Regions from separate parts of the Orenia marismortui DSM 5156 genome, predicted to be linked through region 1. Evidence: riboswitches for the same ligand, from Rfam matches in the RefSeq annotation. Region 1 holds a riboswitch; the other holds the start of a gene.

Region 1 (3,218 bases):
CTTATTAAAAGCTTGTTCAAGATCGGCAATGATATCATCAATATTTTCAATACCAACAGACAATCTAATTAAATTATCAGTAATTCCTGCTTCTGATTGTTCTTGAGCTGATAACTGCTCATGAGTTGTAGATGCTGGATGAATAATTAAGGTTCTAGCATCTCCTACATTAGCTAATAATGAACATAATTCTACATTGTTAATTAATTTTTTGCCTGCTTTGATACCACCTTTAATTCCAAAGCATAACATTCCACCAAAAGCTCTTTGTTGTTTTTTAGCAAGATCATGTTGGGGATGACTTTTTAAACCAGGATATCTAACCCATTCTACCTGTGGATGTTCTTCTAACCACTGAGCTACTTTTAAAGCATTTTCAGAATGCCTATCCATTCTTAGTGCTAAACTCTCTAATCCTTGAATAAATAACCAAGTATTAAAAGGACTAGCTGCTGGACCAATATCACGATATCCTTCAGTTCTTGCTTTTAAAAGAAAATCAGCAGGTCCTAGGATAATTCCACCAATTGAACTTCCATGCCCTCCAATATATTTAGTAGCTGAATGAACTACTATATCAGCGCCAAATTTAATCGGTTGGGATAAATATGGGGTACAGAAAGTATTATCAACCACCAATTTTAAGCCATGCTGATGTGCTATCTTAGCTACCTTCTCAATATCAACTATATCTAAGGTTGGATTTCCTGGGCTTTCTAAATATAAGAATTTAGTATCTTCATTAATTGCTTCTTCCCAAGCATCAAAATCATGTGGATCAACAAAATTAGTTTCAATACCATATTTAGGTAAAGTTTCTGCAAATAAATGATAAGTACCTCCATATAAATATTTGGAAGCTACTATTTCTCCACCACCTTCAGCTAGAGTGATAGCTGTTAAATGAATTGCAGACATTCCTGAAGAGGTAACCAACCCTGCTTCTGCTCCTTCTAATTCTGCTACTCTCTTCTCAAATACATCATGAGTAGGATTACCAATTCTAGTATAGATATTTCCTGCTTCCTCTAAAGCAAATAATTTGGCTGCATGTTCTGCATCATTAAATACAAAAGATGTACTCTGATAGATTGGTACTGCCCTTGAACTTTGACTGTCCTGTTTTGGACTATAGCCTCCATGTAATGCAACTGTTTCAAATTCATATTTTCCTTCTCTACTACTCATTATTAATTCCTCCTAATTTATAATTATTTAAGTTCTTCTACATTTAAAAAACAAAACTTTTTTACCACGAATTGATACTAATACAAAATAAATTTAAATATTAATTTAATGCATCATCTAATATCATTATCATATAATAATAAAATTCAAAGTAGCTTTCTAAATTCATCTAATTTACTTAGAATTTATTAATATTCTTCTTTGTTGATACGTACTTTTTGAAAATTTGTGTCTATTCGTGATTCCAAATATCTTTTACTTTTAATTATTTATTCTCTAAGTAAAATCTAGCAAAGTCACCAAAGTGATAAGCTTCAAGAGTACTTAAATCTTCAGAAACTACTCTAAAAAAGCAGGCAGGGATTTCATTAGCCTGGAGATTCTTTGCAATACAAGGGTCACATCCCTTGGAATGATTACTAGGATGGTGCTTACATTTCAAATCTTGACAATTACAAAAGTGTTTAGCGATTAATGTCACCCCCTAAAATAAAAAACTCTTCTGATCAGAAGAGTTTTTTAAATATCTATGCTCTTCTTATCTCCCAATACCTGGTATTGCTGGAATTAGCACCGCCATAGTAATAAAACTACCGGTTGCTGGGCTTCATCGGGCCAGTCCCTCCACCACTCTTGATAAGAGTACTTACTATTTGATTTTTTATTATAATAACATATTCCAAGTAAACCTGTCAAGTTTTAATTATTTTTCTTGTGATTGTTATAAATTGCAATATAAAATGCACGGTTTTTTATTTACTCAATACCTCATAAATTTTAAGCTGCCTTTAACTGTTCTTCAAATATATAATTTGCATTCTTAAACCCAAACATTTTTCGTGGATAATTATTTATCCATCGCTCAATTCTTTTAACTTCATTTCTGCTAATATTCTTAAAGCTACTTCCTTTTGGTAAAAACCTTCTAATCATTTTATTTAAATTCTCATTACTACCTCTTTGCCAAGAACAATAAGCATCAGCATAATATTGACTAGTTCTTGAGATATCACTTCCTGTAAAGGAAGTTTCTATCCCTTCATAATCATAGAATTCTTTACCATTATCTGTAGTTATAGTTTTAAATAAGTCTCTAAATTTTCTAACTCCTATTCTTCTTTCTACGCGATCTAATCCTTTTATTACAGATTCTTGAGTCTTATTAGGTATTAGTTCTATTATTTCTTTGCGACTATATCTCTCTGTTAAAACTAATAAAAAGGGCTCATCTTTACCTTTCCTACCCTCTACTAAGTCCATTTCCCAATGACCTATTTCTGACCTTTTATCAGCTTCCTTAGGCCTATCTGATATCTTTCTTCCCTCTTTTCTCCTTTTTGTTGATTCTTTTTCTTTCTGTTTAGATTTATTAGTCTTTTTATATCTACCATAAACCAAATCTTCTCTATCTATAAACAGAATGCCTTTATCTATATAATTATATATCGTCTTCCAATGTATTTTAATTTCAAACCCATCATCCTCTTTAATCATCTCTGCAATTACCTCTGGAGAATAATTTCCTTTTATTTTTTCTTCTATGAATTCAGCTAATTGATGATCTTTTCCTATTTTAATCTTAGCTCCTTTAGCAGTCGCATTGTTATCATATAAGTTTTGAGCTATATCAGCATCGTATTCTATTCTTTTAGTGTAATCTGAATTTAATAATACAAGCTTTCCCCTTTCAATTTCTCGACTTATTGTCGTCCTATGCCTCCCTAACTCTCTTGCTATTGCTGTCTTCGATTTGTTTTGTATATTATATAAATGTTCTATTATCTTTCTCTCTTCCCACTTTAAATGTTTTCCTTTTCTACTTTTTGTGTTATAATTATTTTGGCACATATTTAATACCTCCAATGTTTGCTTTGGTCAGTTAACATTATATATGAGGTATTAATGTGTGTCATTTTTTATTTTTTGAACTATCCGTGCATTTAATTATACAATGCACCTTTCTTGTGATTGTTTTTTATTAATATCAATAAGTTTTTGAGAAGAAGTTAAGATATTATGAACAACTTCAT
Region 2 (3,218 bases), on a different contig from region 1:
ATAAACAGGGTTGTTTACTAGGGATTAATTTTAAGGAGGCGGAAATATGAAAGTTGTAAATAATATTACTGAATTGATTGGTCAAACACCGCTTGTTAAATTAAATAGATTAGTGCCTGAAGGTGCTGCAGATGTTTATGCTAAATTGGAATCTTTCAATCCAGGTGGTAGTGTTAAAGATAGAATTGCTCTTAATATGATTGAAAGTGCTGAAAAAGAAGGTTTGTTGAAGCCAGGTGGTACAATTATTGAACCTACTAGTGGGAATACTGGAATTGGCTTAGCAATGGTTGGTGCTGCTAAAGGCTATAAAGTAATTTTAACAATGCCTGATACAATGAGTATTGAAAGAAGAAAGATATTGAAAGCATTTGGAGCAGAAATTTTATTAACTCCTGGAGAAAAAGGGATGCCTGGTGCTATAGATAAGGCTAAGGAATTAACAGATGCTAATGATGATTATTTTATGCCACAGCAGTTTATGAATGCAGCTAACCCAGAGGTACATAGAAACACAACTGCTAAAGAGATTATAGAAGCTACTGATGGTAACTTGGATGCTTTTGTAGCAGGTGTTGGAACTGGTGGAACTGTTACTGGAACTGGAGAAGTCTTAAAAGAAGAAATTTCAGATATTAAGATTGTAGCAGTAGAACCAACTGGATCTCCTGTACTTAGTGGAGGTAATCCTGGACCACATATGATTCAAGGAATTGGAGCAGGTTTTATTCCTGATGTTCTAAATACAGATATCTTAGATGAGGTTAAACAGATTGACAATGAAGAAGCTATGGAGATGGCACGTAAATTAGCTGTAGAAGAAGGAATTCTTGTTGGTATTTCTTGTGGAGCAGCTATAGCAGCAGCTATCAAAGTTGCTCAAGAATTAGGTGCTGGAAAACGGGTTGTAGTTATAGCTCCAGATACTGGAGAGAGATATTTAAGTACTACATTGTTTAAAGCAGAATAGCTGTTGGCTATCAGCTAGTAGCTATTAGCTAAAAACTAAAAGCTAACAATTAAATACAAACTCTTATCAAGAGAGGTGGAGGGACTGGCCCAATGAAGCCCAGCAACCATCCCTATTTGGGAAAGGTGCTAATTCCAGCAATACTTATGTATTGAAAGATGAGATTATATGCCGTTGTATATAATGAAAATCCTCTTCTTTCAAGAAGAGGATTTTTTTAGATTAAAACCAAGTATTTGTATTGACATACTCAGAATAATATGATAGTCTTTGTAATAATATAAATACATAAAAACAAAGTGGAATACCAGGGAATGGAGTGATAACAAATGAAGATCAAAGTTAATGGTAAAGAAGTAGAGTTAAAAAAAGGATTAACAGTAAGTGAATTATTGCTAAAAGAAGATGTAGATATGCCAGATATGGTATCAGTAGAGTTGAATGGCGAAATTTTAGAGCGAGATAATTTCTCTGATAAAGCTCTAAAGTCTGGCGATAAGGTAGAGTTTCTATACTTCATGGGTGGTGGAGCAAATGTATGATTTTAGTGAAGAACAGTTACAGAGATATTCAAGGCATATTATTTTACAGGATGTTGGTGTAGAAGGGCAAGATAAGTTATTAAATGCTTCAGTCTTGATTATAGGAACTGGAGGGCTTGGAACGCCAGCAGCACAGTTTTTGGCAGCGGCTGGTATTGGTAAGATTGGCTTGGTAGATGCAGATAGAGTAGAGTTATCAAATCTACAGCGTCAAGTTTTACATCATACACCTGATGTAGGTAAGTTAAAGGTAGAATCGGCTAAAGAGAAGATCAATGCGATGAATCCTGATGTAGAGGTTAAAACCTATGATTACTATCTAACCTCCCAAAATATCAAAGAGGTTATTAGAGAATATGATTTTGTAATAGATGGGACAGACAACTTCCCGGCTAAATTTTTAATCAATGATGCTTGTGTAATGGAAGATAAGCCTTTCTCACATGCAGGAATTATTAAGTTTGGAGGTCAGACCACAACTGTAGTTCCAGGAGGCGAGACACCATGTTATAGATGTATCTTTCCTCAACCACCTAAGCCTGGTTCAGTCCCTTCTTGTAAGGAAGCAGGAGTTATAGGAGTTATGGGTGGAGTGATTGGAACTATCCAAGCAACAGAGGCTATTAAGTATATTCTAAAAAAAGGTGAATTATTAACTGGCAAGTTACTGACCTATGATGCATTGAAGATGAAGTTTAGAAAGATTAACTTAAATAAGAGAGAAAACTGTGGGATTTGTAGTGATGACCCAGAAATAACAGAATTAATCGATTATGAGCAAGGGGTTTGTGAATTATGATAATTAAATTGCCAGAAAAGTTATATCAGCAATTATTGGAGCATGTTCGGGATGAATTCCCAAATGAGGGTTGTGGTTTAGTGGCTGGAGTGATAGCTGATGAAGAGATTGAGGTTAAGAAAGTATATACTATGACCAATCTAGATTCTTCAGCAGAACACTTTACAATGGATCCAAAAGAGCAGTTTGCAGTAGTCAAAGAAGTTAGAAATAAGGGCTATGATTTAATTGGAAATTATCATTCCCATCCTTTTACCCCTTCTCGTCCATCGGAAGAGGATAAGAGATTGGCTTATGATGAAGAAGCAATTTATTTTATCTTATCATTAAAGGATGAAGAGCCAGTATTAAAGGCTTTTAGTATTAAAGAACAGAAGAAAGTTACTCAAATAGAGATTGAATTAATTTAATGAAAGGAAGGTGACAAGTATGAGTAATCGACCTATTTTTAATATTTCAGCTACGGTGAAAGAAGATACGAATAATTATCCGAATTTAGTTGAACGATTTGTAGATGGTGATTTAGATGAAGCTAGGTTTAAAGGGCGTAGAGTTCCAATGGGAATTTATAGCCAAAGAGGTTATAAATCAGGTAAAGAGAGGTATATGGTAAGAGTTAGAATTCCTGGTGGAGTAGTGACTAAGGAGCAGTTAAAGGTATTAAATCAATTGAGTAAAGAGTATGGGAATGCTTATCTTCATATTACCACTAGACAGGATATACAGCTTCATCAGCTTAAGATTGAGGATACCCCAGAAGTACTATTCAAGCTATTAGAGGCAGGCTTAAGCCCACGAGGTGGTGGAGGTAATACCGTTAGAAATATCTTGAACTCTGCTAGAGCAGGTGTTAACCCTGAGGAAGCTTTTGATACAACACCTCATAACTTAGCGTTAACAGAATATT

The links. Region 1 has a riboswitch for S-adenosylmethionine ahead of OREMA_RS19420 (DUF6485 family protein). Riboswitches for the same ligand answer to the same signal wherever they lie in the genome.
Region 2: it holds a riboswitch for S-adenosylmethionine, as region 1 does, so the genes downstream of both, thiS (sulfur carrier protein ThiS) here and OREMA_RS19420 (DUF6485 family protein) in region 1, are expected to answer to the same signal.

The regions. Positions count from the first base shown of each region.
Region 1 is NZ_KB900618.1:155,374-158,591, reverse strand. Features, by position in the region: gene OREMA_RS0106765 (O-acetylhomoserine aminocarboxypropyltransferase/cysteine synthase family protein) at 1-1,188, opposite strand, end outside; gene OREMA_RS19420 (DUF6485 family protein) at 1,454-1,669, opposite strand; SAM riboswitch class I at 1,724-1,831, opposite strand; gene OREMA_RS0106760 (IS30 family transposase) at 1,966-3,036, opposite strand; gene OREMA_RS0106755 (ABC transporter substrate-binding protein) at 3,133-3,218, opposite strand, start outside.
Region 2 is NZ_KB900620.1:276,509-279,726, reverse strand. Features, by position in the region: gene cysK (cysteine synthase A) at 47-970, shown strand; SAM riboswitch class I at 1,031-1,135, shown strand; gene thiS (sulfur carrier protein ThiS) at 1,300-1,512, shown strand; gene OREMA_RS0110720 (HesA/MoeB/ThiF family protein) at 1,505-2,311, shown strand; gene OREMA_RS0110715 (M67 family metallopeptidase) at 2,311-2,721, shown strand; gene OREMA_RS0110710 (sulfurtransferase TusA family protein) at 2,741-3,218, shown strand, end outside.